2 regions of the Pectobacterium peruviense genome follow, and region 1 is predicted to be linked to the other one. Evidence: predicted binding sites of a transcription regulator. Region 1 holds the regulator's gene; the other holds the start of a gene.
The links. Region 1 encodes LexA, which represses DNA repair genes until DNA is damaged. Its sites were predicted from a motif close to TNCTGTATGTACATACAGNA; they were not measured.
Positions count from the first base shown of each region.

Region 1 (4,433 bases):
ATTCTCTTTCGGTCACTATTTTGACCCACAGTTACTGGGATATGCTTCTCTTCGCGTGCTCAATCAGGAAGTGTTGGCGCCGGGAGCCTCATTCCAGCCTCGAACCTATCCGCGTGTAGATATCCTGAACATTATTCTTCAGGGCGAAGCGGAATACCGCGACAGCAACGGCTGCCACATTCAGGCTAAAGCGGGAGATGTGCTGTTGCTCGCCACTCAGCCGAACGTCAGCTATAGCGAACATAATACCAATGCCAGTAAACCACTGACACGCTTGCAGTTATGGTTGAATGCTTGCCAGACCCGAGAGAACAGCCCGTTACAGCGTATGGGGCTGGATTCATCAAATCATACTCTACTTGCCTCACCAGAAGGCGAGCAGGATAGTCTACAACTGCGCCAGCAGGTCTGGATCCATCATGTCGATCTTCAGGCCAATGAGCAAAGCACGATCGCCCTACAGGGAAATCAGGCTTATCTCCAGTTGATCCACGGTTCCATGGCGGTGAAAGGTAGCCAGCACAGCGAAACATTACACTGTGGCGACGGAGCCTTCATCAAGGAAGAAACGACGTTGACGCTACAGGCAGAATCACCGTTGCGGGCACTGCTCATCGATCTGGTCGTGTAGTTCCTCTGTCTGTTGTCTTCGCAGGAAAACGTCACTCACTCGGCGTTTTTACTCAGTCGTGGTAAGATATCCGTCTTGTTCCTCAATGCGTCAGGGTGATATGACAATGGATTCAACCAAACAGGACAAACTTCTTGCCCAGGCTGAACAGATTTGTCAGCAGCGCGCTGTGCGTCTCACTCCACAGCGGCTAGAGGTTTTACGCCTTATGGCACAGCAGTCCGGTGCTATCAGCGCCTATGACCTGCTGGACCTACTGCGAGTTTCCGAGCCTCAGGCCAAGCCGCCGACCGTCTATCGCGCGCTGGATTTTCTGCTGGAACAAGGCTTCATTCATCGAGTCGAATCAAACAACAGCTATGTGTTGTGTCACCATATCGAAGACCACAGCCATACGTCTGCCCTTTTCATCTGCGATCGCTGTGGGCAGGTCACGGAACGTCAAACCGAAGGTGTGGAAGAAACGCTACGCAGCTTGGCACAGCAGTCTGGATTTACACTGCGTCACAGCGTTGTGGAAGCACACGGGTTGTGCGGAGGCTGTCAGGAAGTAGCGACATGCAAACAGCCGGATCATTGCGATCACGACCATACCGTTCCCATTAAAAAACGATAGCCCTGAGGGCTATCGTTCCTTTTCTGCGGAGAGACATCACGTTTGCTACCAGTGATATTTGTGATGATCTTCCCAGTGTTTAACTTCTTTCTCTGCCGCTTCCTTTTCATACCCGTAACGCTCCTGGATCCTACCCACCAGTTGGTCACGTTTACCTTCGATGACCGTCAGATCGTCATCAGTTAATTTGCCCCATTGCTCTTTCGCTTTACCTTTAAACTGTTTCCAGTTACCGCTGGCTTGGTCTTTATTCATAAGAATCTCCATACCTTAGGTGCATTGCGCATAAACGAATCGTCACGACCAACTTATGCGTCAGTTTCAGATAAATAGGCTTATTCAGTAAGTAGCATCATAAATGTATTAACCATCACGGTGTTCTTCGCCACTGTCTCCCTTGATTACTGGGTGAACCTAAATGTGATAGTTAATGATCAATCATCAAACGACCAATCAAGACAAAAATGCTTACCTTGATAAAAATTATAGTCGAATATTTTACTAAAAATAAAAAACCAAGTATCTGTAACTAGGATAGAGCAAAGAAAGGGAAAACTATCGCAAAAAAGCAGTGAAAAAACAGGCGGTAATAGGGGAGAGTAGAGAACGCAGCTAAATGTAACTAAATATATATGACTAGCAGATTAATACACAGAACATGATGCACTGATCCAGATTGGAGAGCAGTGCATCAATAACGGTTAGCTCCAGTCGCTGTTACGAATCACGCCAACCGCTAAGCCTTCTATCGAAAAACTTTGCTGACGCAGGTCAACAACGATGGGGGCGAACTCTTCATTTTCAGCGAGAAGATGCACAGTATTGCCTTGTTTTTTAAGGCGTTTAACGGTTACTTCATCTTCAATACGCGCCACGACAATCTGCCCGTTGCGCACATCTTCTGTCTTATGTACAGCTAGCAAATCGCCATCCAATATACCGATATTTTTCATCGACATACCGCTGACACGCAGCAAAAAGTCAGCGCTAGGTTTAAACATCGCAGGATCAACCTGATAACGGCATTCGATATGTTCCTGTGCCAGCAGAGGTTCACCTGCCGCCACACGCCCAACCAGAGGAATACCCGTTTCTTCTTCCATTAACAGGCGAATACCACGAGAAGCACCCGACACAATTTCAATCACGCCTTTACGCGCCAGCGCTTTCAGATGTTCTTCGGCCGCATTCGGAGAGCGAAATCCCAGTTGTTGAGCAATTTCCGCACGCGTTGGCGGCATTCCGGTTTGCGCAATATGATCGCGGATCAGGTCATAAACCTGCTGCTGCCTTGCTGTTAATACTTTCATTCCGCCCCCTGGTTGTTTATACAGTCTTGCTGTGAGTATATACAGGTAAGGCACAATTGGGAATCGGGATATAGGCAAAGCCCCTGACTTTTATTCATTTATGCGCACCGTCAAGCAAAATGTTGCCAGAGGATGCTGCCCCATACGACAGCAGCCAACAAGATGGCAACAAAGACAGCCGCCGACCCGATATCTTTCGCCCGGCCGGATAATTCGTGATGCTCGAGACCAATGCGGTCGACGACGGCTTCAATAGCGCTGTTGGCCAGTTCAAACAACATAATCAATACTACAGACCCAATCAGCAGCAGTTTTTCGACCAGCGTCACTGGCAATAAACAAGCAATAATGACGCCGACAATCGTCAGTATCGTTTCCTGACGAAACGCCGCCTCATGCTGCCACGCCTGCTTCAGCCCCTTAAAGGAATAACCGGTAGCCTTGATAATCCGGGTCATCCCCGTTGCTTTATTCATTTATCCTCCATTATTTAGACTCTAAATAATTCCAGTTTCAGGCAGGCGGCAAGAGAGGGACAAATTCGTCGGGAACGAATTTGACCAGCCAACGGCTGGCCTCTGGTGAGAGACGGGATGTCTCTCATTTCATCCCGATGAGCTTACTCAGGTAAGTGATTCGGGTGACTAAACGCTGCCAACGCACATGCAACTTGAAGTATGACGAGTATATGCAAAATAGTTCGCATTTTAACGCACCTGCGTTGTCTCATCACCACAGATCTCCGGCGCAGTTTCTGGTATCCTTGCGGCGAATTGCTAACAAGAGGCTCCACGTTGTTATGTCAGGTTGGCGTAAAATTTATTATAAATTATTGAATCTCCCGCTGAAACTGCTGGTGAAAAGTAAAGTTATTCCCGCAGATCCCGTGGTCGAGTTGGGGTTAGATCCCTCACGTCCTATACTCTATGTTCTGCCTTATAACTCTCAGGCAGATCTATTGACGCTACGCACGAAATGTCTGGCATTGGGCTTACCCGATCCTTCGCAATCGTTCGAATTCAATGGCGTCGAACTCCCTAGCCACGTCTTTATTAATGACGGGCCGCGCGTCTTCCGTTATTACGTTCCCAAGCAGAAATCCGTCAAGCTGTTCCACGATTATCTGGACCTGCACCGCGCCAATCCAGATTTAGACGTACAGATGGTGCCTGTTTCCGTGATGTTTGGGCGCTCTCCTGGTCGGGAAGGTCACTCTCAGTCCACACCACACCTGCGATTGCTCAACGGCATTGAAAAATTCTTCGCCGTCCTGTGGTTAGGCCGTGACAGCTTTGTCCGCTTCTCCAGCCCCGTGTCACTACGCTATATGGCGACCGAGCATGGCACTGACAAAACCATAGCCCACAAACTGGCACGTGTCGCACGTATGCACTTCTCTCGCCAGCGTTTGGCGGCAGTTGGCCCACGCTTACCGGTGCGTCAGGAGCTGTTTAATAAGCTGCTGGATTCAAAAGCGATCAAGAAAGCCGTTGACGATGAGGCTCGCAGTAAGAAGATTTCTCATGAGAAAGCGCAGCAAAACGCCATTGCACTCATGGAAGAAATCGCTGCCGACTTCTCCTACGAAGCGGTGCGTCTGTCAGACCGCGTATTGAGCTGGACGTGGAACCGCCTTTATCAGGGAATTAACGTCCATAACGCCGAACGCGTTCGTCAGTTGGCGCAGGATGGCCACGGCATTGTCTATGTGCCCTGCCACCGTAGCCATATGGATTATCTGCTGCTTTCCTATGTCCTGTACCATCAAGGCTTAGTACCGCCGCATATCGCTGCCGGTATCAATCTTAATTTCTGGCCAGCGGGACCGATCTTCCGCCGTCTTGGTGCGTTCTTTATTCGTCGTACCTTCAAAGGC
Region 1 covers NZ_CP161826.1:4,271,202-4,275,634, forward strand. Annotated here, with positions in the region: gene DUT67_RS19215 (pirin family protein) at 1-631, shown strand, start outside; gene zur (zinc uptake transcriptional repressor Zur) at 738-1,247, shown strand; gene DUT67_RS19225 (CsbD family protein) at 1,293-1,502, opposite strand; gene lexA (transcriptional repressor LexA) at 1,949-2,557, opposite strand; gene DUT67_RS19235 (diacylglycerol kinase) at 2,668-3,033, opposite strand; gene plsB (glycerol-3-phosphate 1-O-acyltransferase PlsB) at 3,357-4,433, shown strand, end outside.

Region 2 (4,433 bases), 1.5 Mb from region 1:
ATGTTATCGCCCAGCACTTCGTCCAGCGTACGGTTGGTATGCAAGACGATGTTGCCGCTTTTGACTTTATCCATCAGACGGTCAATCAGGATTTTCTCTGAACGGAACGTCTCGCGACGGTGGATCAAATGCACTTCCGCAGCGATGTTAGACAAATACAACGCCTCTTCTACGGCTGTATTCCCACCGCCAACAACGGCGACTTTCTGATTACGGTAGAAGAACCCGTCACAGGTTGCGCAAGCGGAAACGCCTTTGCCTTTAAACGCGTCTTCAGATGGCAGGCCAAGATAACGCGCTGACGCGCCTGTGGCGATGATCAGCGCGTCACAGGTGTACTCGGCGCTATCACCGAATAAACGGAATGGACGGTTCTGCAAATCAACGCGCTCAATATGATCGAAGATCACTTCGGTATTGAACTTGGTCGCGTGTGCGTGCATACGCTCCATCAACAGCGGGCCAGTTAAATCATCGGCGTCGCCCGGCCAGTTTTCTACTTCAGTCGTGGTCGTCAGCTGACCGCCTTTTTCCATACCAGTGATTAATACTGGCTGTAAATTCGCCCGTGCAGCATAAACTGCGGCAGTATAGCCAGCAGGGCCTGAACCCAGAATCAATAACTTGTGATGTTTAACGGTACCCATGCTTTCCTCATTTCATGACGGCGGATAATGCTCATACGGATGGTTCCTACGACAACGGACGTCCTTACTATGAACAATTTATAACGATGAACATATCTACCACGGACAATGAGAACGATTGTAAGGAAATTACAGGAGTAAAAAAAGTATGCAGAAAAGTTACTGGCTATTTGTTTAATCGTTAATGACGATGATGATGACAAATCGCTGAAAAATCAGCCACATTCATAAGTAAAATGATTGAAGTCACCTTGGTGAATGGCTCTGGCTTATCCAATCTGGCAGTTTCTTCTGATTTTCATTGTTTTGCTTTGACAATCGGCTGTGCATTTGCGAAAACATCTGGGTAAGAGGAAATTTTTTGTATGTGGACAGTTAAAAGCTCGGCTTTTTATTCGTTTTTGCGCAGATAGGCCTTTGGGCTACGGATATGACGTGATGGCCTTCTTCGCGGTGAGTGAGGCGATAACGAGAAGTTAATGACTGTTGATATACAAAATAGGCAGCGTGTCTTCTTTAAGGGTAACTCTGATACATGAGGTCTATCGGGGTAAAGCGTGTGCAGGGAAAAGTGAAGAGAGACAATAATAATGGTAGACACTAAAAAACGGCCAGGAAAAGATCTCGATCGTATTGATCGTAACATCCTGAACGAATTGCAAAAAGATGGGCGTATTTCCAATGTCGAGCTTTCCAAACGGGTTGGGCTGTCACCAACGCCTTGTCTGGAGCGTGTGCGTCGTCTGGAAAGACAGGGCTTCATTAATGGCTACACAGCGCTGCTAAACCCGCATTATCTGGATGCGTCATTGCTGGTTTTTGTTGAAATAACGCTAAACCGTGGTGCGCCTGATGTGTTTGAACAGTTTAACTCTGCGGTGCAGAAGCTGGAAGAGATTCAGGAATGCCATCTGGTTTCCGGTGATTTTGACTACCTGTTAAAAACACGCGTGCCGGACATGTCCGCTTACCGTAAGCTCCTGGGTGAAACGCTTCTGCGTTTGCCGGGCGTAAACGACACCCGTACTTACGTGGTGATGGAAGAAGTGAAGCAAAGCAATCGTCTGGTCATTAAGACGCGATAAACGTGTGGGTGCAAAACCCGATAAATTCAGCTACACTCCTGTGAATTTATACAGTCCCAGCGCCGGGTTTTCTCGGCGCTTTGTCATAAACCTTACAGGCCCCTGGAGAGACTCTTGAGCCAGGAATATACAGAAGATAAAGACGTTACCCTGAAAAAACTCAGCGGAACTCGTCGTTTGCTTGAAGCGATTTTAATCGTTGTGGCACTTTTTGCGGTTTATCTCGGTGTCGCACTACTCAGTTTCAGCCCCTCGGATCCCAGTTGGTCGCAGACTGCGTGGCATGAGCCTATCCATAATTTTGGTGGTGTGGCAGGTGCCTGGCTGGCCGATACGCTGTTCTTCATTTTTGGCGTTTTAGCTTATGCCATTCCGCCGATTATGCTATCCCTGTGCTGGGCGGCTTTCCGTCAGCGTGATAACCACCAATCTATTGAGTATTTTACCTTTTCACTTCGCCTGATTGGAACATTGGCGCTGATCCTCACCTCTTGTGGTTTGGCTGCGTTGAATATTGACGATCTCTACTATTTCGCTTCCGGTGGTGTTTTGGGAAGTCTGTTGAGCAGCTCAATGATTCCACGTTTCAATAGCATGGGTGCGACGCTAATTCTGCTGTGCGTGTGGGGCGCAGGGTTGACGTTGTTTACCGGCTGGTCATGGTTAACGATTGCCGAAAAAATAGGTGCTGGTGTATTGGGCTGTCTGACATTTATGTCAAACCGTTCGCGTCGCGATGAAGAGTATCGTGAAGAAAACGAGCGTGAAGACGATGAGCATAATGCGCTTAACATTCAGCACGATGAAGTATCAGGCGAACCAATACCGCAACAACGTGATGACGATGATGTCCTGTTTTCTGCGCCTTCCGTTGCTGATGCCATAAAGGGTACGACGACGGATAATAGGGCAGAAGAAGCGTTATCGCCTGCTGTTGAAAATGCGCCAGTCGCTACACAACCGACCTCGTTAGCAGAAACATCAGTAGCGGATTCGACATTATCTGATATAGCGCCACCCCTAGCGCTATCAGCGATTGATGCGACGCCGTCACTGAACCCGCCGTTGTATTCGTTTGAAGTCCCTGAAACACCTGTAGCGATGCCGGAGAATGTTACTACGTCGGAGCCTCATAGCAGCGCGTATCCCCCATTTGGGAATTCTTATGGGAACAGTTCTTATGGAAATAGCTCTTATGAGAATAGTGTTGTACCGCCGATCGTAACGTCATCGGTCGTTCAACCGTTTGCTGAACCGCCACAGCCTGCACAAGAGACGGATTTCAACGCGAACAACACCTTTATGCCTGCGTTCAGTGCCGATGGGGATGATAATCCGCAGATTAAACGCGGCGTAGGGCCGGAACTGCCGCGTCCTAATCCGGTTCGTATTCCTACGCGCCGTGAACTTGCGTCATACGGAATCAAGTTACCGTCACAGCGTTTGGCCGAAGAACAAGCAAGGCTGCAGGCGCAGAATGGTAGTGCAGAAACGGAATTGACGAACGACGTGTATCAGGAAGAGACGCCGGATGACATCGCCCAGCAAGAAGCTGCGTTGCAGCAAGCGTATCTGGACCAGCAGCGCCAGCGTTACGGCGATGAGTACCCGTTACAGGAAGACGATGAAGACGCGCTTCTGCAAGCGCAGCTAGCCAGAGATTTCGCTGCACAGCAGCAGTCACGTTATGACGCGAGTACGTCGTCGCGCGATGAAGAAATTCCTGCTCCGATAGCATCGCCTGCGACCCGTGAGCCGGTTCAATCAAACCCTGTGGTGTCACATAACGCCTTTTCATTCTCACCATTTAGCGCTGAGAGTGAGCGAGAGCCTGAATTTGAGCCACGTACGTTCAGCGAGCCGACGTATTCGCCGCCGGCTTATAACACTGAGCCCGATCTTCCGCCGATGCATGTTGGCGAAGATAAAGACGACAACGATGAGCGCAACCCGTTGATGTTTGAGCAGCCAGTGCAATCGACACCTGCGCCTGTTGACGTTACGCGACAGGAAAATGCAGATGCGCCAACGCATCATCCGGCAATGGATGGCCTAATTCATCCGTTCCTGATGCGTAATGAACAACCGTTGCAGAAGCCGACCACGCCATTGCCAACGTTGGATTTGTTGACTCCGCCACCAGCAAGTGAAGCGCCTGTTGATAATTTCGCTCTGGAGCAAACGGCGCGACTGATTGAAGCGCGGTTGGCTGATTTCCGGGTAAAAGCGGATGTGGTCGATCACTCTCCTGGACCCGTAATCACACGGTTTGAATTGGATCTGGCTCCGGGTGTTAAAGCCGCGCGTATCTCGAATTTGTCGCGTGATTTGGCGCGTTCACTGTCAGTCGTTGCAGTACGTATTGTTGAGGTTATTCCCGGTAGGCCATATGTCGGGCTGGAGTTGCCGAATGCACACCGTCAGACGGTTTATCTGCGAGAAGTGCTGGACTGTGATGCATTCCGGGATAACCCTTCGCCGCTGGCGATAGTATTAGGGAAAGATATTTCTGGCGAACCTGTCGTTGCCGATTTGGCGAAAATGCCACACCTGCTGGTTGCGGGTACGACGGGGTCGGGTAAGTCGGTCGGCGTCAACGCCATGATCATCAGTATGTTGTATAAAGCTACGCCAGAAGACGTGCGCTTTATCATGATCGACCCGAAAATGCTGGAGCTCTCCGTGTACGAAGGCATTCCAC
Region 2 covers NZ_CP161826.1:2,768,558-2,772,990, reverse strand. Annotated here, with positions in the region: gene trxB (thioredoxin-disulfide reductase) at 1-647, opposite strand, end outside; gene lrp (leucine-responsive transcriptional regulator Lrp) at 1,238-1,732, shown strand; gene DUT67_RS12515 (DNA translocase FtsK 4TM domain-containing protein) at 1,847-4,433, shown strand, end outside.
Region 2: the regulator LexA is predicted to act here: its motif matches at 1,769-1,788, upstream of DUT67_RS12515 (DNA translocase FtsK 4TM domain-containing protein).